Regions from separate parts of the Variovorax sp. 10N412 genome, predicted to be linked through region 2. Evidence: riboswitches for the same ligand, from Rfam matches in the RefSeq annotation. Region 2 holds a riboswitch; the other holds the start of a gene.

Region 1 (9,938 bases), on a different contig from region 2:
CGAGGCCGTCCATGCAGATCACGCGCTTTCCTTTTCCGAATGCTGCCAGTCCGTCGGGCGTGAAACCACTATTGCTCACAAACAGGCCGCGCGTCCAGAAGGCCTTCTGTTCGAGTTTTCCATGGAAAGTGTGCAGATCGCCGTTACCCGTCGGCTCTGCCTGCCATTTGGCTTCGACAAGGTAGGTTTCGCCGTCGAGTTGAAAGCTTCCATCGATCTGCTCGCCCCGCAGCCGGAACGGCTCTCGCGCTGCGAGGCCGTGAGCATCGAACAGGCGCTTCAAAAAACCTTCGAACTCGTAGCCCCGCGCTTGTGGCGAGAGGCCGGAAAGCGCAAGCAGCTCGTGCCGCAGTGTCACGATTTTCTGACGATCGTAAGCCGGGATCGGAGCCTGCCCCACTGTGTTCGCGACAGGCGGGCGCGGATCGCTAACCCCTCGCCCTTCCAGACGGTTTATCAGGGTCCAAAATTGACCAGCCGCGTTTGCGACCGTTTCTTCTTTTCCAGCGCGCTGACGCGTCGCCTCACGGTACTCCCAAAGTGCCCGAAGCACTCGGGCCGCAGTAGGCACATCCACCGTCCTGAGAAAACACCGCAACCGCTTTGCCTTAGACGCGCCGTCGCGCGCATACAGCGGGTTGTCGATATCGATATTTAATTCGTCGGCGAAAAACGTCGTGAAAGTGCGATCTTTAAAGTTTAGGACATAGCCACCATCCATCCCAAGGATGTCGTCCAACATAAGCATGTCGAGTGTTCGGATCGCGGCCATCGTGTCCCAAAGCTCAGTTTGTGATGAGCAAATTATCGTTAAGGCCGAGCCCGATGGCGGCTCTCAATGGGGGCCGCCTAGCGACCGCTTCGTGCCGTCGCGCGATCGTCCATCGCTAGGTTTACGCCTTCTTGGGCGAAAACTTCTCAGTCGCGATTCCGCCCGGCCCGACCCGGCGCGCCGCCTAAAGATCGCCCTTTTGGGCGCGCTTCACGGGATCGAGAGTTTTCCCCTTTCTGGGGGTAAAGCTCCCCTTCTAGGAGGAGCTTTGCGATGGGCGAGTCGGCGGCCTTCGGGTCGCCAAAGTTTGACAACGCCGGCCGAGCGACTGCCGCCTCAAGTTCCTGCCACTGGTCGATGATCTGCGCGCGAAGGGCCACGCTTTAGCCGGACACAAGGATCAGCGTCTCGCGCTTCGTCAGCAGGAAGGCGGGGTTGGATGCGGCCGTACGCGTCAGGAAGATCGGCTGGATAGTCAGCCGACCGAGCCCTTCGAATGTCCGCTTTGCAGCGATTGCTGCCGGCGACCGTCGGCCGATCAGTGTCTGCTCTAGGCGGGGTAGCTGCCGTTTGCTGACGGCTGACGGCTTATTTCGGATGAACACCCCTACTGTGCGGCGTCGCCCACATCAACGTTCCTGACGTCGCCATTGCTGCCGGCGAGTGCGATGCTCCCTGCACCAGCTGCCCCAGGTGATGTAAATGTCGGGCAGGGTATGTTGCAAGTACGACCTCTTCATGACTTGCCGAGTTGATGTTTGCCTTGTGATCTGAAAGCAGCCTCAACCGCATGCCGCGCCGTTTTACTTTTTCCAGTCCATTTCGCTATAATTTTTCGACGGAGATGGCATTCCTTCCGTGAACCGCCCTGGCATCGCCCGGGGCTAATGATGCCTACAGACACCTGATCACATTACAGGGCTGTAGGCGTTCGCGCTCAGATTCTTTGCTTGGTCAGGCCGATTGATTCGTTTCCTTGACCCGCATGAGCCGATTTAGACGACCTGAACAATTCGACCTGCTGCCGTACATCGGCAAGTGGCTCGTGATTGCCTCCGTTGTGGCCTTCCTGGCCGGCAGCGCTTCCGCACTTTTCCTCTTCGCCCTCGACCGCGCCACGGCTTGGCGCGAAGCGCATCGTTGGATCATCTGGCTGTTGCCCCTCGCCGGTGGCGCCGTCGGCTGGGTGTACTTCAAGCTCGGCAAGCAGGTCGAGGCCGGCAACAACCTGCTGATCGACGAGATCCACGACCCGAAGAAGGTCGTGCCGCTGCGCATGGTCCCGCTCGTCCTGGGCGGCACCGTCATGTCACATCTCTTCGGCGCGTCCGTGGGTCGCGAGGGGACGGCGGTGCAGATGGGCGGCGCACTGGCGGACCAGCTCACGCACGTCTTTCGAATGCAGCCTGCCGATCGCCGCATCCTGCTGATGGCGGGCATCAGCGCTGGCTTCGCCTCCGTGTTCGGGACCCCGCTGGCGGGGGCACTCTTCGGCCTCGAGGTGCTGGCCATAGGCCGGATGCGCTACGACGCCCTATTTCCCTGCATGGTCGCTGGCATCGTGGCCGATCAGGTCGGCATGGCCTGGGGCGTGCACCACATGCACTACGCGATCGGAGAGGTGGTCGCGGTTACGCCTTGGAGCGTCGGAGCCGTCGTGATCGCTGGTGTGATTTTCGGTCTCGTCGGCCTCGTGTTTGCGACCGCGACGCACCAGCTCGGAGGGCTTGTCAAGCGATGGATCTTTTATCCGCCGCTGCGCCCGATGTTGGGCGGCATCGTGATCGCGCTCGCCCTCTGGGCTCTCGGCAGAGCGGGCTTCGATGCGCATCGCTACATCGGGCTGGGCATTCCTAGCATCGTCAACGCCTTCCAGGAACCTTCGGCGCCGTGGGATTTTTTTGGCAAGCTGGCCTTCACCGTCACCTCGCTCGGCACAGGCTTCAAGGGCGGCGAGGTCACGCCGCTGTTCTACATCGGCGCGACCTTGGGCAACGTCCTGGCGCCCATGCTGCAGCTGCCCTTCGCCATGCTCGCCGGCATCGGCTTTGTGGCCGTGTTCGCGGGCGCGGCCAACACGCCACTGGCCACCATCGTCATGGCAATCGAACTGTTTGGGCCGCAGATCGGACCGCTCGCAGCCATCGGCTGCATCACCAGCTACCTCTGCTCCGGCCACACCGGCATCTACCACTCGCAGCGCGTCGGCCACATCAAACACCATGGCGGTCCCCCAGAGGAACTGCGTATCGCCGATGTCCCGCAATTCCGTAAAAAGCAGCAGACCCAGCACGTCTCCGCAACCAGAGATGACCGCTCATGAGTCGCGCTGAAAACTATCCGTCGACGGTGATGGCACTGCAGCTGTATTTCCCAGCCGGCAGCCATGCGAACCCAACCCGTATCTGGTATCACCTGAGCGTTCCAGGGTTTGCGCAGCAACTGTTGGTCTCGGCAAAGCGCGCGCACCTGCAGTCGGCGCTGCTCTACCACGTCACATCGGACCACCTCAAACGAGAGCGCGTGACACATCACCAGATCGACGGCTCCCACATGCTGCATCCGCAGTGCCTGGAGCTGATCGACACCGAAATGCAGCTACGGGCGTTCATCTGCCACGCGCAGCGCGTCCGCCCCGGCAAGCATCGCCAATCCTTGCCCAAAAACCCTCGGCAGGCGGACATCGCTCAGTTCCGGCGCAAGCAGAAGCAGGAGAAGCAGGACGTCGTTTTGCAGGAGACGAAGTAATGACGACTCAGGCCTCCACTCCTACGTACGACCTGACCGTTTTGCGTCTGTACTTTCCCGCCAACAGCCGCGCCAAGGCCACGCGTTTCTGGCACCGATTGGGCGCGCCCGCGCTGGCGCAGCATCTGTTGGAGGTTGCTCGTCGCTCGGGCATTCAGCAAGCCTTGCTGTACCCCATCGGATCGGGCTACCTGCCAGGGGAGCGGCTCACGCACCACCACCTTGAAGGCCATGCTTTGCGACATCCGCAATGTCTGGAGTTGCTTGACTCTGAAACTCGGCTTCGGACCTTCATGCAGGAGCACGCGGAGGAGTTGGGCAAGGTGCGGGCCGTTCTTTTCGCTTGCGAGCTTCCAATGACCGACGGCGAGTCGGAGTCGCCAACCAGCGCCCAATCGTGCCGACCGCCAGTGCCGCCATCAACGGCACGTGGCTCATGAGAGTGCCAGTCACGGCATCGGTTTCTCTTTTTCGTTCACGCTCACCAGGAGTTCATCATGAAGGGTTTCCAGATCACGTTCTTTGCCGAGCAGGAACATCGACACGACCACACCCCCATGGGAGACTGGCTTTTGCAATTTGCCAAAGACAACGGTGCGTTGGGCGGAAGCTTGATGGGCGCGGCTACGGGTTTCGGATCCGCCGGAAAAATGCATTCCACTCACTTTTTCGAACTGGCCCAGCAGCCTGTGGCGGTGACCGTATCGGCCACGGAAGAGGTCGCCGAACGACTGCTTGCAGCGATTGCGCTTGAGCCGGTCACGGTGTTCTACATCCAGGTGCCAATGGTCTACGGGCGGATCGGCAAAGCAACGCCGCCCGCGTTGGCCGGTGATGCCACTGATGCCGGCGATTGACCGCAGCGTTGACCTTCGCCGAGGACCGTTTACGAATGACTGTCGACAACTGCTTGCTGGCGATCTCCGGTCTTGCGTCGCCGTTCGGCGGTCCGTTCGATCTGGCCTTGAACGCCGGCGAATGTGTCTGCGTGCTCGGCAGATCAGGATCGGGCAAGAGCGTCCTGCTGCGCCTGATCGCCGACATGGACCCCGGCACCGGCGGCGTGAACCTGGCCGGGAAACGCCGGGAGACGTTTGCAGCGCCGGCGTGGCGAGGTCGTGTGATCTACCAGTCAGCCGAACCCGCTTGGTGGGCGTCAACGCCGGCAGCCCACTTTCCGTCTGCCGCGTCGAGCCGGGTCGCCGAACTGATGGCGGCGCTCGGGCTGAGCCCGGACCTGCTGGACGCCGACATCGCACGCCTTTCGACCGGCGAGCGTCAACGCCTGGCGCTCGTCCGCTCGATGGTGCGGGAGCCCGACGTGCTGCTGCTCGACGAGCCTTCGGCCTCGCTCGACGGCGCCTCCACGCTGGCGATGGAATCCCTGCTTCTGCAACAGCTCCGCTCCGGCCTCGGCATCGTGATGGTGACGCACTCGCGTGAGCAGGCTGTGCGGATGAGCCATCGCCACTTCGAGATGCGCGACGGCAAGCTGCACGCGCCATGAGCACCATCCATCTTCACGCCACGGACGTGGCGCTCGCCACGTTGCTGGTGCTGATCAACGCCCTGGCGTCCGTGCTCCTGCACCTGCAGTTGCATCGGCAGGTGCTCTGGGCCGCTACCCGCATGGTCGTCCAGCTCCTGCTGGTCGGCCTGGTGCTGCGCTTCGTGTTCCAGGCGGCGTCGCCGGCGGCCACTCTCGGGATCGTCGCGCTCATGCTGCTGGCGGCCGCGCGCGAAGTCGCAGTGCGTCCAACTCGGCGTCTCAAGGGTGCCGGGAGTCACCGCATCGCGGCGGTGGTCGTCGGCTTCTCGAGCATCGCCACCGTGTTGCTCGCATTGATGACGGCGATCCGCCCGCAGCCCTGGTACGACCCGCGCTACGCCATCCCGCTGATGGGCATCGTGCTCGGCAGTGTGCTCAATTCGGCCAGCCTGGGTCTCGACAGCTTCTTCGAAGGCATCAGCACCGGGCGCCCGGCGATCGAGGCGCAGCTGGCGCTCGGCGCCAGCATCCACCAAGCGCTGGCCGCACCGATCCGCCATGCGATCCGCCGCGGGATGATTCCGATCATCAACCAGATGTCGGCCGCGGGTGTCATCACGCTGCCCGGCATCATGACGGGGCAGTTGCTGGCCGGCATGGATCCACTCGAGGCCGTGAAATACCAGATCCTGCTGCTTTTCCTGCTCACAGGCGCCGGCGGTCTCGCGTCGGCGGGCGCGGTCTATCTGGCGGCGAGGGCCGTCACCGACGACCGACAGCGCCTGCGCGCAGATCGACTGAAGTAACACTCAGATCATGTTTCAAAAATCCCGAATCTAAAGAAGATCATGAACAGGCACCTTGCTTGCGCGCTCGTTTGGGCATCGACGCTGCATCTGCGACGTTCGATGGCCCGGCTGAGAACACCCACGCCACTGGATCCGCATGCCGACAGGCAGGGCAATTGAACGTGTCGGCGCCACGATCGCAGGTGCAACTGCTGCTCATCCGACACGGTGAGTCCGAATGGAACCTGGCACAGCGTTTCACCGGCTGGGCCGACGTGGGCCTCACGCCGCGGGGTGTGCGTCAGATGCAGGAGGCCGGCCGTGCGATTCGGCGGTCAGGTCTGGTCGTCGACCGCGTCTTCTCCTCGATGCTGGTCCGTTGCGTACGGTCTGTCGACTGCTTGCTGCTCGCAGCGGGAAGTCCATCGGCGCCACGCACAGCCGACTGGCGGTTGAACGAGCGGCACTATGGTGCATTGACGGGGTCATCCAAGGCCGAAGCCATCGCGCGGTACGGTGCCGATCAGGTGCAAGCTTGGCGCAGGTCGTACCGCGCGGTACCGCCGCCGTGGACTCAGGACGATGTCGGTCGGGTGGCGACGGATCCATCGATGGAACCACCCTGCGCAGGGCTGGAACCCCTGCCCTTGGCGGAATCACTCGCGCAAACCGTTCTGCGGGTGACCGCGCTCTGGCAGGAACTGATCGAACCATCATTGGCGTTGGCCCAAACGGTAGCTGTCGTCGGTCATGGCAACAGCCTGCGGGCGCTGGTGATGCAGCTTGAAGAACTCAGTGAACAAGCGGTCTCGTGCCTGGAGATCGCCAACGGCGAAATGCGTGCCTATGAGTCAGGCGCTGGTCGCACACTGCATCTGCAATGCATCTGGCAGCCATCTGCGCTGGCGCCCATCTCAAAAATTCTTTGAGACAGCGGAATAAACGCAGGCGGCCAAGCGTCTGTCTGGATGTCAACTCTGACCAATTCCATCTTCCACAGGACTTCCCATGAAATCTTCCCTTCTGCCCACCCTGATTCTTGCGCTCGCCGCGCTCGCCTCTGGCGCCGCTATGGCCGCCGCTCCTGTCAAGACAGCCGGCGGCATGCTGGTCAACACCAGCGGCATGACGCTCTACACCTTCGACAACGACACGGCGGGCAGCGGCAAGAGTGCCTGCAACGGCCCGTGCGCCGGACTGTGGCCACCGGTGATGGCAGAAGCGGACGCGAAGCCCGAAGGCGACATGACCATCGTTGTGCGCGACGACGGCACCAAGCAGTGGGCCTACAAGGGCAAGCCGGTGTACCTGTACAAGTCCGACATGAAGGTCGGCGACATGACTGGCGACAACTTCAAGAACGTCTGGCACGTCATCAAGCCCTGACCGACCAGAACGGAAGAGAGCACGACGCTTCATCCCATGCGCGCACAGGACGAAGCCTCGATCGTCGCCTGCATTCCCAGCCTGCGCCGTTACGCGCGCGGGCTGGTGGCAGACACCGAGCGAGCTGACGACCTGGTGCAGGACACGCTGGAACGGGCTTGGAGTCGGTTCTCGCTTTGGCAGAAACGCGGCGACATCCGCGCCTGGATGTTCGGCATCATGCACAACCACTTCATCGACGGTGTACGCGCCAAGGGCAGGCGACCCGAGGACAGCGCGGGCGACGACCTGCCCGAAATCCCACAACGAGCCAGCCAGTCCGACGGCATCGAGGTCCGCGACCTGGACCGCGTCCTGCAGCGGCTGCCCGTGGAGCAACGCGAGGTGCTGCTGCTCATCGCAGTCGAAGAAATGAGCTATGCAGAAGCCGCCACCGCGCTCGGCGTGCCCATCGGCACGGTGATGTCCCGCCTGGCGCGCGGCCGTGACAAGCTGCGACAGGAACTGCAAGGCCGCGCGCCATCAGCCCAAGTTGCCGCGCCCCTGCGCAGGATCAAGTGACATGGACTCTCCCCCACTCAAACCCATTTCCACCGACGGCATCAAGCCGGTGACCGAAGCCGATCTGCATGCTTACGCGGACCAGCTTCTGGACTCTTCGCGGCATGTCGAAATCGATAAATTCCTGGATGCCCACCCGGCCGAACGCCAGCGCGTGGACGATTGGCGTGCCCAGAATCTGGCGCTCAAGCAGTTGCTCGACCCGGTCCTGTCCGAGCCCTTGCCGTTGCGCCTGCCGCTGAAGCCGGCGCCGGGGGCGGGCTGGCAGGAATGGCCGTGGCGCTCCCTGGCAGCCGGCGTGGCGATCGCGGTCGTCAGCACCGGGTCGGCTTGGTGGGGCCGTGGCGCCTACGATGGGCAACTGCAGCGCAGTGCCACGCTGGCGGCGGCGCGAGTGGGCACGCTCAATGGTTTCGCTCACCGTGCAGCCGTGGCCCACGTGGTCTACAGCCCGGACGTGCGTCGTCCGGTGGAGGTCGGCGCCGACCAGGAGCAGGCACTCGTCACCTGGCTGACCAAGCGCATGGGCACCGAAGTGAAGCCACCCGACCTGCGCGCCCTGGGCTACGAGCTCATCGGCGGGCGGCTGCTGCCGGGCGACAAGGGGCCGGTGGCGCAGTTCATGTTCGGCGGCGCAAAGGGCGAGCGTCTGACGCTGTACGTCACCCGCGAGGACGCCGGACGCGAGACGGCCTTCAAGTTCGGCCAGGATGGCCCGGTGAATGTCTTCTACTGGGTCGACAAGGAATTCGGCTACGCCATCTCTTCAGGCGACAGCAAGTCCGAAATGCTGCGGGTCGCGGAGGCGGTCTACAGCCAGCTCGAAGTGCACAAGTAGTCTTGGCGCCCGATGGGCCAGGCATCGACGGGATTTCCGTTGCGGCCCATCGGCCAGTGGTCCAGCCAGTGCTGCAGCACGGCGACGTCATCCGCTCGACGCCGCCGGTGCAGCGAGTGTCCCTGGCCCGAATGCGTCAGGTGCACCAGATCGGTCGACAGCGGTGGGCTCTGGTCGCCGAAGTACCAGAAATGCCACGACACCAGGGCGTTGAGGCCCGCAATGTCTCGCGCGGCCTCGCTGTCGTCGTGCAACGTGTTGGCCACCTGCTTTATCGAGCCGTTCGCCATCGCCCGATAGAAGTTGTCCGGGGGGCCATCGCCGCCAGGTCGCTTGGCGACAAAGCGCGGGTCCGCCCAGTAGTCGCCCAGCGCCATGACCTCATCGACGCGCATCGCGTAGACGAGCTGGTCGTTGTGGCGGCTGCGCAGGCCGACGATCCAGTCGCCGACACGTGCCGAGCGACGAATCTGCGGCTTGCACACAGCGAGCGAGCACCAGCCGTGAAAAGGATTCGGCGACCCGCCGCGGTCTTGCCGCACGACGTAACGAAAGATGCGCGGGCCTTGGATCACATCGGGCTGCGCAGAACCACCTTGGCTGCATCCATCGGCCCATCGCCTTCGATGACCACGATCGATGCGGTCTTCGGATTGGCTTCCGACTGCAGACGAGTGACCTCGCGGATTTCGCCGATCGCCGTGCCGTCGGCCATTCCCATCGGATTGGTCTTGAAGCTGGCGACGGGCACTTTCTGATCGCCCACGTAGATGCTGTAGACCGTTTCCGGCTTGAGTTTGTAGAGGAACAGTTCCAGCGCATCGACCACGCCGAAATTGCGTGCCACCACGAAGCCCTTGGCGTCGCCGGAATCGGGCATGAGCGGAATGTTGACCGGCGCCGCGTTCGCCAGCGGCTTCAGGTTGTCCGTGCCGGCACCCGACGGCACGGCGTTCGAAACGTAGACCAGCGCCTGCGGAGCCTGTCCAATCGGCACTGCCGCGATGACTTTGTCGCTGGCGGTATCGATCACCTGGACCGCATCGCCGTTCTCCAGTCCGACGTACATGCGCGTGCCGTCGTCCGATGGCCAGACGCCATGCGGCAGCGCGCCAGTCGCGATGGTGTTGAGCAGCTTCGCCTCGCCATCGGTCGAGTAGACCTTCACGACGTTCTCGCCACCCACGGCGACGTAAGCCAGCGTGCCGCGCGCGGTTTTGGCGAAGCCGAGATGGTTGGTGATGAAGCCGGTGTCGATCACGCTCGTCACCGCCATCGACTTCACGTCGATGCGAGTGACCTTGCCGACGTCCTTGTGGCCCATCCAGACTTCCTTGCCGTCCGGCGTGAACTGCA
Region 2 (9,938 bases):
GCCGCTGCGCCTTGTCATGGAGTCCGGCGAGGTCGAGAAGGCCACGGGCTACAAGATCAACTGGCGCATGTTCTCGGGCGGCGGCGACGTGATTCGCGCCATGGCTTCGGGCGACGTGCAGATGGGCGAAACCGGCTCCAGCCCGCTGACCGCCGCGGCCAGCCAGGGGCAGGACATCAAGCTGTTCTGGATTTCCGCCGACATCGCGGACGCCGAGGCGCTGGTGGCGCGCAACGGCTCCAACATCAACAGCATGAAGGACCTGGCCGGCAAGAAGGTGGCCACGCCCTTCGTGTCGACCGCGCACTACCAGCTCATGGCCGGCATGAAGATGGACGGCGTCGACCCCAAGAGCGTGAACGTGATGAACCTGCGCCCGCCGGAGATCGCGGCGGCATGGGAGCGCGGCGACATCGACGCCACCTTCATCTGGGACCCGGTGCTTTCCAAGATCAAGGCCAACGGCAAGACCATCGCCACCTCGGGCAGCATCGGCAAGCGCGGCGCGCCCACGTTCGAAGGCATCGTGGTCAACGCCAAGTGGGCTGCCGCCAACGAGCCGTTCATGGTCGCGTTCGTGAAGGCGCTGAACCGCGCCAACGAGGAATACAAGGCCACCGGCAAGAGCTGGAACCCCGACTCGCCGCAGACCAAGGCCATGGCCAAGTGGACCAAGGCCGACCCGAAGGACGTGGGGCCGGCGATGGCGCTCTACACCTTCCCGACGATGGCCGAGCAGCTGTCGCCGGTGTGGCTCGGCGGGGGCGCTGCGAAGGCGATGGCCAACACGGCGGCCTTCCTGAAGGAACAGGGGCGTGTGCAGGAGGTGAAGCCTGACTACAACGCTTTCGTGACCACTGCTTATGTCGAGAAGGCGATGGGCAAGTAACACTGCCTGTGGTTTCGGGGGGCGCCTTTGTTCGGGGTGGCGCTCACGCCGACGGGGTACCTTGCTCCGCGAATGTCCCCCGGCCTTCGGCCTCCTCCTTTATTTCGCTGCGCAAGGCACCCCATCGACGTGAGCGTCGTCAGCAGCGGTGGTTGATCAGCCGCAAACCGACAGCGTGCCCAGGTGAACAGGGCGTCGGGTGCTCCCCGCAGCGAAATGAAGGAGGAGGGGCGCAGCCCCGGGGGACATTCGCGGAGGGGAGTACCCGGCGGCCTGTGCACCCGCCCCGAACAGCAGCGCGCAACAGCAACCCGCATTGGAGAAAAAGACATGCCCACGCTAGACATCCGAGACCTCACGGTCAACTACGCAGTCAAGGGCGGCACGCTGCAGGCGCTGGCCCCGGTCAACCTCACGATGCACGACGGCGACTTCGTCGTTGCATTGGGTGCGTCAGGCTGCGGCAAGACCACGCTGCTCAACAGCATCGCCGGCTTCCTGCCGCCTTCGACCGGGGAGATTTTGCTGGACGGCAAACCCGTCGTCGGCCCCGGTGCCGACCGTGGCGTGGTGTTCCAGAAGCATGCGCTCATGCCCTGGCTCGACGTGCGCGACAACGTGGCGCTGGGCCTGCGGCTGGCCGGTGTAGGCAAGGCCGAACGCGACCGCGTCGCCGAAGAAAAACTTGCCCTTGTCGGCCTGGAAAAGTATGCCGACCGCGCCGTGTACGAACTCTCCGGCGGCATGCAGCAGCGCGTGGGCATTGCGCGTGCGCTCGCCAGCGACCCCGCCGTGCTGCTCATGGACGAACCCATGGGCGCGCTCGATGCGTTCACGCGAGAACAGGTGCAAGAGATCTTGCTGCACGCCTGGTCCAAGTCCAACAAGATGGTGTTCTTCATCACGCACTCGGTCGAAGAGGCGCTGTTCCTGGCCACGCGGCTGATCGTGATGAGCCCCAGCCCCGGGCGCATTTCGCACATCTACGACGACGTGCCGTTCTCTCGCCAGTTTTTATCGCACGGCGATTCACGCAAGGTGAAGTCCGAGCCCGAATTCATTCGCATGCGCGAAGAAGTGCTGTCCATCATTCACCACCGCGAGGCCGCCCATGCCTGAGGTCACGATCGCATCGCCCCGCGTGGTCAACGCTGCCATGACGCCACCCTCCAAGCCCGCGGCATCGCCCGAATCTTCGGCGCAGGCAGCCGGCACCAAGCTCAAGACCAGCGCCTTCAAGGTGCCGGGCGAGGGCTCCAGCGTGGTCATCAGCGTGGTGACCGTGACCGTGCTGATCGCGCTGTGGTTCCTGGTCACGAACATGGGCTGGGTCAAGCCGCTGTTCCTGCCCACGCCGCAGGCCGTGTTCCAGCAGTTCTACGAATACCTGACCGGCCAGGCCAACGACAAGCCGCTGTGGCAGCACTTTCTGGCCAGCATGTTCCGCGTGTTCTCGGCCTTCTTCCTGGCCTGCGCCACCGCCATTCCGGTGGGCATTGCCATGGGCATGAGCCGCTTCTGGCGCGGCATTTTCGATCCGCCGCTGGAGTTCTACCGGCCGCTGCCGCCGCTGGCGTACCTGCCGCTCATCATCATCTGGTTCGGCATCGACGAGCTGCCCAAGGTGCTGCTGATCTTCCTGAGCTGCTTCGCGCCGCTGGCACTGGCCGCGCGCTCGGGCATGCGCAGTGCGTCGCAGGAGCAGATCAACGCGGCCTACTCCATGGGCGCCAGCTACATGCAGGTGATTCGCCACGTGATATTGCCGTCGGCGCTGCCCGACATCCTGGTGGGCATGCGCATTGCCATCGGCTTCGGCTGGACCACGCTGGTGGCCGCCGAAATGGTGGCGGCCAGCATGGGGTTGGGTCAGATGGTGCTGAACGCGTCGAACTTCCTGCGCACCGACATCGTCATCATGGGCATCATCGTCATTGGCGTGGTGGCGTACCTGTTCGACCTGCTGATGCGATGGCTCGAGCGGCGGCTGGTGCCTTGGAAAGGGCGCATGTAGGCGCAGGGGTCGGCGCAAGCGGCGACACCTGCAATGCGGGCGGCAAGGTCGGCATCGTCTGGCCGGCCGGCACCATCGACTGCTCCAGAAAGTCGAGCATCGCGCGCATCGCCGCGCTGTTGTGGCGGCGCTGCGAGTAGGCCGCGTACAGCCAGTGGTCGCGCGGCATGTGCTCTCGCAGCACCGGCACCAGCGCGCCGCGCTCCAGGTGCGACTGCGCCAGCGGCTCGGGCACGTAGGCCACGCCCACGCCGCGCAGCGCCAGCTCGATCAGTGCCACGGCGTCGTTGGCTTCCATGCGGCTGTGCACCGTCACGTCGTGCGGCTTGCCGTCGGTCTCGAAGGGCAGGTGCGTGGTGGGCATCGACGAATAGCTCAGCATCTCGTGGCGGCCCAGGTCCGCGGGCACCTGCGGCATGCCGCGCTGGGCCCAGTAGGCCGGCGTGGCGCACACCACCATGTCGTACTGCACCAGCCGGCGCACGATCAGGTTCATGTCGTCGATGCGCCCGCCGGTCAGGTGGATGTCGATGCCTTCCTCGATCAGGTCGATGTCGCGGTTGGTGAACACCAGGCTCACGTACACGTCGGGGTAGAGGCGGATGAATCCGGCGATCACGTCCGACAGCCAGCCCGCGATCAGGCCGTTGGGTGCGCTCATGCGCAGCCGGCCGCGCGGGTGCGAGCCGTGGGCCTGCAGGTCGTTCAGGGTGTTTTCGGCCATGGCCACCAGCTCGGTGCTGCGGTCCAGCAGCACCTGGCCGGCGTCGGTCAGGCTCAATGATCGGGTGGAGCGGTTCAGCAGGCGCACGCCGCTGCGCTCCTCGAGCTCGGCCACGTAGCGGCTGACCGTGGCTTTGGACATGCCCAGCGAAATCGCCGCGCGGGAGAAGCTGCGTCGGAACGCGACTTCGCGGAATGTTTTGATGAGATCGAGGCCGTCCATGGATGGGCGGATTGTTCCAGCTTCGGGATGCCGGGGTCTTTCGCCGGGGCATCGCCCGTTTCCCCTTTGAGGCGACGATGCCTCGTGGCTATACTGCCGCCGTCGCGCCGAAAACAGGCGTGATCGGGATTGGCCTCCCACTGAAATCACTGCGACGCAAGCCGCAGTCACCCGCAGGGTCTGCGGCTTCGTCATTCGTGCAACCTTTTTAGGCGGCTCGATGGGCGGGCGCAAGCCCGGCCGGTTTCACGCAAGTGGTTTCCCGGTAGGCCAACCCGTCGAGCCGCCGCCTCCGATTGGCCTCGGGTGCGTCGGTTTTTGCAAACCGAAACCCTTGGAGGCCATTCATGGCTTACGTTCCCCCGTTCCCCGAATCTTCTTCAGCAACCGCCCGCGCCGAATCACTCGCGCTGCAGGCATGCGACGACGTCGGCAGCCTTCGCGTCGTGCAGCGTGCGTATGCGTGCATCGAAAAGCTCATCGATCCGCAGCGCGTGCAAGACACGGAAGAGGTCTGCCCGAATCGGTCCGAACTCAGCGCGCTGGTGCAGGTGGTCAATGAGGAACTGCATCGGCGGATCGAGACGGCTGATGCTGCGGTTCAGTCGTTGCGTGTTGCTGTGAGCGAAGGCGTTGCGACATGAAGGCCTTCGATGCCGATTTCATGTCTCGGCTCTCGTCCGAGGAGTGAGAGGCGTTGAGGTCACAAACTGTGACCTCAAGCACCGGCCGGCTCACGGCCCGGCTGTCGTCCGAGCGGCTTTGAAATCACAAGCTGTGATCTCAAACGACGGCCAGCGCGTGGCGTTGCGTCTTTACCGAGCAGGGCTTGGCAATGCAGCAGCCGGCGGTGTCAGGCAGGTACCGTCCGACACCTGTCTTCCAGGAGCGGAGAGGCAGGTTTCGTCGAACGCGCGCAGGGTGGCCTCGTCGATAGCGCCGACTTTTTGCAAGGCGCTCGCAGAAGCGTGAACGGCCTCGAAGGCATCGCTCTTGAACTCAGGCTGTTTCGTCATGGCATGTCTCCCCAAAATGTTTTTCGCTCACCGACGAGCGCGCTACTTCGGCCGGCGCAAGCGCACCGGTCCCCCCGGGGACGTCGCATCGACCTCAACTTCGCCCCGCGTGACCCGCAGCGCGCCCTTCGCCGCCAACTTCGCCGCCACTCGCCGCACGGCAGGCATCAGTGCGCGCCAGGCGACATCGCTGCTCGCCAGCGCGCGTGCAACCTCCGACGGGCAGATCGAAGCGGATGCATCGCGCCGCTCAAGCAGCGCAAAGATGGTCTGCTCGATCTTCGGGTCGGTCACAGGCATGGGCACATCGCTCGTCATCGCGGTGCGCCCTAAAGTGAGTCCGGCCGCGCACGCATGCCATCCGCAGTGCTTCGTATCGCGGCCCGCTCCTCGTCGCTGAAGCGCTGCAGGTTGCGGGTCATCATGACCGTGCGCGGGTTGTTCTCCAGCAGCTGCTCGTGCCGCGCGACGAAGTCCCAGTACATCACCGTCATCGGGCATGCGCCTTCGCCGCTGCGCGTGGCCGGCTTGTAGCGGCAGCCGTCGCAGTAGTTGCTCATGCGCTTGATGTAGGCGCCGCCCGCCGCATAGGGCTTGGTCACGAAGCGCGCGCCATCGGCAAAAAGCGACATGCCCACGGTGTTGGGCAGCTCGACCCATTCCACCGCATCGACGTACACCGACAGGTACCAGGCATGCACCTGCGCCGGCGCCACGCCGAAGGTGAGCGCGAAGTTGCCGGTGACCATCAGGCGCTGGATGTGGTGCGCATAGCCGGTGCGCAAGGTCTGGCCGATGGCCTGCTTCATGCAGTTCATGCCGACCTTGCCCGTCCAGTACCAGTCGGGCAGCGGGGCGTGGTGGCGGAGCGCGTTGGCCTCGGCCAGCTGCGGCATGCGCCACCAGTACACCCCCCGCATGAACTCGCGCCACCCGAGTATCTGCCGCACGAAGCCTTCCACCGACTCGATGGACACGGCGCCCGCGCGCCAGCGTGCCACGGCCGCATCGATTACCTCGCGCGGGTCGAGCAGCTTGAGGTTCAGGCAGGACGACAAGAGCCCGTGGTACAGAAAGGGCTCGTCGGTCCACATGGCGTCCTGAAAACGCCCGAAGTCCTGCAGCCTGCAGGCCATGAAGTCGTTTAGTGCCACAAGGGCCTGCTCGCGCGTCACCGGCCAGTCGAACTGCGCTGCGCTGCCGTAGTGGTCGCCGAAGTGCGCCTCGACGTCGGCCAGCACCCCGCGCGTGATGGCGTCCGGCGCGAACGAGGGCGGCGGGGGCAGCATGCCCGGGCCGTTCCGGCCGAAGGCGCCGCGGTTGTCGTGGTCGAAGTTCCATTGCCCGCCTTCGGGCTGGCCGGCCTCGTCCAGCAGCACATGGTGCTTCGTGCGCATGCGCCGGTAGAAGGCCTCCATCACCAGGCGTTGCTTGCCCTGCGCGTGCTCCGCGAACTCGGCGCGCGACGCCATGAAGTGCAGGTCGTCCCGCACCAGCAGCCGCACGTCCGCCGCCTGGCAGACCTTGGCGATCGCCTGTTCGAGGCGCCATTCCCCGGCATCGACCGTCACGACCGCGCCGGGGCGGTGGTGCGACAAGGTGTCTGTCAACGCGGCCTCCAGCGAGGCGAAGGGGTGGGTGCCCAGCTTCAGGTAGTCGAGGGGCATGCCGCGCGCGGCGAGCGCCTCGGCAAAGTGGCGCATGGCCGACAGGAAGAGCGCGGTGCGCATCTTGGTGCTGGGCACATGCTGCGACTCTTGCGGCACCTCGGCCATCCACACGCGGTCTTGCGCGGCATCGAAGCCTTCGAAGGCCACGCTCGTGAGGCTCAGCTGGTCGCCGAGGACCACGATCAGGTTGCGCATGGGGAGGTAGGAATGTGGGGGCTGGGAATGTCCGAACCCACCGCATCGTAGCCCCGGGCGCGCGAGTGCGCGTCCGCGTGGTCTTCAGTTGTTCCCCTCCGAGGCGGCGTCTTTCTTCTCTCCGGCCTGCTCGCGGCGGAACTCGGCGACGTCCGCGATCCGAAGGTCTTCGGGCAAGGCCTGGCGGTGCTTGCTGTGGCCGACGCGCTGTGCGTGATAGATGCCGGTGTGGCCCGAGACCAGGTAGCTCGCGATGCACGCGATGGCGGCGAGCGGGCCGATGGCCGGCCCGAACAGTTCCACGGCCATGACGATGGTGGCGACCGGCGTGTTGGCCGCACCGGCAAAGACGGCGACGAAGCCGATGGCGGCCAGCATCGAGAACGGCAGGTGCAGCAGCGGCGCCATCGCGTTGCCCAGGGTGGCCCCGATGTAGAAAAGCGGCGTGACCTCGCCGCCCTTGAAGCCCGTGCCCAGCGATGCCACGGTGAAGACCAGCTTGCCCAGGAAGTCCCATGGCGCGACAGGCGCCTGAAAAGACTCGACGATCGTCGGAATCCCCAGGCCGATGTAGCGGTAGCCGTCGACGGCCCAGACCGCCGTTGCAACGACGATGCCGCCCAGCAGCGGCCGCAGGGGCGGGTAGGCAACCCGGCGCTTCATCAGCGCGCCGAGCTTGTGCGTGGCCGTGGCGAACACCAGCCCGGCCAGGCCGAACACGATGCCCGCGGCGACGATGGCGACCACGCTCCAGAAGGCGACCGGCGCCACGGCGGTGACGACATAGTGCGTGTGATGCACACCCCAGGCCAGCCCGACCTGGTCGGCCACGATGGCGGCCACCATGCAGGGGAACAGCGCGTCGTAGCGCATGCGCCCGATGGCCAGCACTTCCAGTCCGAAGATGGCGCCGGCCAGCGGTGTGCCGAACACGGACGCAAAGCCCGCGCTGATGCCGGCCATGAGCAGGATGCGCCGGTCTTCGTGCTTCAGGCGGAACAGGTGCGTGAGCTGGTCGGCCAGCGCGCCGCCCATCTGCACGGCAGTGCCTTCGCGGCCCACGGAGGCCCCGAAGAGATGCGAGATCACGGTACCGCCCAGCACCAGGGGCACCATGCGCAACGGCACGACCTTCTTCGGGTCGTGGATCTCGTCGATCAGCAGGTTGTTGCCGGCGTCCACCGGCTTGCCCAGGCGGTGGTAGATCCACCCCACGGCAAAGCCGGCCAGGGGCAGCAGCCAGACGACCTGGCGGTGCGACTCGCGCCAGTTGGTGGCCCAGTCGAGGGCGAAAAGGAAGAAGGCGGAGGCGGAGCCGGCCAGCAAGGCGACGACGCTGGCGATGACGAGCCACTTGCCGATGTAGGGCAGGAGCTCGAGCTGTTCGGGGCGGCGAAAACGGGTCATGTGGATCAGGTGCGAAAAACGAGGGGCCTGATCGACCGGCAGGGCAACGCGGTGTGTGAACGCGAACGCCTGCAGCCCTGCGATGTGATCAGGTGTCTGCAGGCATCATCAGCTGCGGGCGATGCCGCGGCGGTTCATGGAGGAATGCCATCTCCAGGGTTGGCGATGTTAGCCGCCCCGCCGCTCGCTAGCAAGGATCGGACATGCCCAGCGAGTGCCCGCGCCTTTCCTTTTCAGCGCGTTCGTGCAGCCAGCGCAGCAGGGCGGTCTTGTCCATGGGCGGGGCGATGTAGTAGCCCTGGCCCTCGTCGCAGTCCATGGCCAGCAACGCCCGCAGGGCGGCTGCGTCCTCGATGCCTTCGGCCAGCACGTGCAGGCCGAGCTTGCGGCCCAGCTGCGCGATCATTTCGGCAATGCGCGCGCCCTGCGCCTCGCCCAGGCGGCGCACGAAGGTGCCATCGATCTTGATGCGGTCCAGCGGCAACCGCTCCAGGTAGCTGAGCGACGAGTAGCCGGTACCGAAGTCGTCGATGGCAATGGAAATGCCCTTGGCCCGCAGGGCCGTCAGGGTGGACTCCAGCAGCTCGGTGGGCAGCGCGGCCACGGACTCGGTGATCTCCAGTTCCAGGTGGTGGCCCTGCAGCCGGCTGTGCGCCAGCGCCGCGCACACGGTGTCGTAGAACGCCGGGTCCTGCAGCTGCACGCTGGACACATTGACGGCCATGCGCAGCGGCGCGAGGTTCGCGTCCAGCAGCGCGCGCATGGCCAGGCAGGCGGTGGACAGCACCCATTGCCCCAGCGCCACGATCAGGCCCGAATGCTCGGCCACCGGAATGAAGCGGTCCGGCGGTATGAGGCTGCCGTCTTCGGCACGCCAGCGCACCAGGGCCTCCAGGCCCACCAGCGCATGGGTGTTCAGGTTGACCTGCGGCTGGTAGACCAGGAAGAGCTGCGCGTTGTCGACGGCCGCGCGCAGGCTGGACAGCAGCAGGGCGCGGTCGCGGGCCTCGGCGCCCATGTGGGCCGAGTACTGCAGGTGCCGGCCCCGGTGGTCGCGCTTGGCGCGCTTCAGGGCGATGGTGGCGTCCTTGACCAGGTCGGCGCCGGCCTGCGCGTCTTCGGGCAGCAGCACGTAGCCGCAGGTCAGCGACACCTTGTGCGGCACGCCGTCCACGGCCAGCGGCTGGCGCACGCAGTCCAGCAATTGCTGGGGCGACACCTGCTGCAGCGGCCCGAGCACGCCGAAGGTGTCCGCGCCCAGGCGGGCGAGCAGCACGCCGGCCGGCAAGGCCTCGGCCAGGCGCTGCGCCACCGCCTGCAGCACGCGGTCGCCGAAGCGGTGGCCCATGACGTCGTTGGCGGCGCTGAAGTCGTCGATGTCGACCAGCGCCAGGATGTGCTCGCGCATGCCTTGCCGTGCGCAGTCGTCCACCTTCTCGACGAAACGGGTGCGGTTGGGCAGGCGCACGAGCGGATCGAAGTAGGCGTATTCATGCAGCCGCTCCATCAGGCCCCGCTGGTGCAGCAAGGTGCCGAGGTGGAGGCAGAGCACGTCCAGCAGCTGCCGGTCGAGCGCGCCGTGCAGGCCGGTGGTGTCGATGAAGACGGCCATGGGCTGCTCGCCCTCGCGGCCGATGTGCAAAGCCAACCCGCGGCCTTCGCCGCTTTCGCTGCCCTCGCCGCTTTCGCTGCCCTCGCCGTGGACGTTGCAGCCGCATGCCAGCGCGCGGCGCAGCAGCGCCACCGCCGGCTGCTCGTGCACGGCGTCCAGCGGCAGGTCGAGCAGGGGAGCGAAGCGGCC

Evidence for each region. A riboswitch is a leader RNA that binds a small molecule or an ion and turns the genes downstream of it on or off. The one in region 2 is predicted to bind fluoride.
Region 1: it holds a riboswitch for fluoride, as region 2 does, so the genes downstream of both, AC1DJH_RS12800 (voltage-gated chloride channel family protein) here and AC1DJH_RS15425 (voltage-gated chloride channel family protein) in region 2, are expected to answer to the same signal.

Annotation. Positions count from the first base shown of each region.
Region 1 covers NZ_JBFTIO010000004.1:161,368-171,305, reverse strand. Annotated here, with positions in the region: gene AC1DJH_RS12805 (restriction endonuclease) at 1-772, opposite strand, end outside; fluoride riboswitch at 1,604-1,676, shown strand; gene AC1DJH_RS12800 (voltage-gated chloride channel family protein) at 1,758-3,095, shown strand; gene AC1DJH_RS12795 (hypothetical protein) at 3,092-3,520, shown strand; gene AC1DJH_RS12790 (hypothetical protein) at 3,520-3,960, shown strand; gene AC1DJH_RS12785 (DUF190 domain-containing protein) at 4,018-4,377, shown strand; gene AC1DJH_RS12780 (ABC transporter ATP-binding protein) at 4,413-5,027, shown strand; gene AC1DJH_RS12775 (ABC transporter permease) at 5,024-5,815, shown strand; gene AC1DJH_RS12770 (2,3-bisphosphoglycerate-dependent phosphoglycerate mutase) at 6,001-6,726, shown strand; gene AC1DJH_RS12765 (COG4315 family predicted lipoprotein) at 6,806-7,183, shown strand; gene AC1DJH_RS12760 (RNA polymerase sigma factor) at 7,220-7,744, shown strand; gene AC1DJH_RS12755 (anti-sigma factor family protein) at 7,746-8,582, shown strand; gene AC1DJH_RS12750 (Nmad2 family putative nucleotide modification protein) at 8,555-9,157, opposite strand; gene AC1DJH_RS12745 (YncE family protein) at 9,154-9,938, opposite strand, start outside.
Region 2 covers NZ_JBFTIO010000005.1:283,666-293,603, forward strand. Annotated here, with positions in the region: gene tauA (taurine ABC transporter substrate-binding protein) at 1-889, shown strand, start outside; gene AC1DJH_RS15390 (taurine ABC transporter ATP-binding protein) at 1,220-2,008, shown strand; gene AC1DJH_RS15395 (ABC transporter permease subunit) at 2,046-2,903, shown strand; gene AC1DJH_RS15400 (LysR family transcriptional regulator) at 2,821-3,849, opposite strand; gene AC1DJH_RS15405 (hypothetical protein) at 4,197-4,493, shown strand; gene AC1DJH_RS15410 (hypothetical protein) at 4,665-4,865, opposite strand; gene AC1DJH_RS15415 (DUF3253 domain-containing protein) at 4,908-5,183, opposite strand; gene AC1DJH_RS15420 (cryptochrome/photolyase family protein) at 5,195-6,730, opposite strand; gene AC1DJH_RS15425 (voltage-gated chloride channel family protein) at 6,815-8,137, opposite strand; fluoride riboswitch at 8,230-8,301, opposite strand; gene AC1DJH_RS15430 (putative bifunctional diguanylate cyclase/phosphodiesterase) at 8,325-9,938, opposite strand, start outside.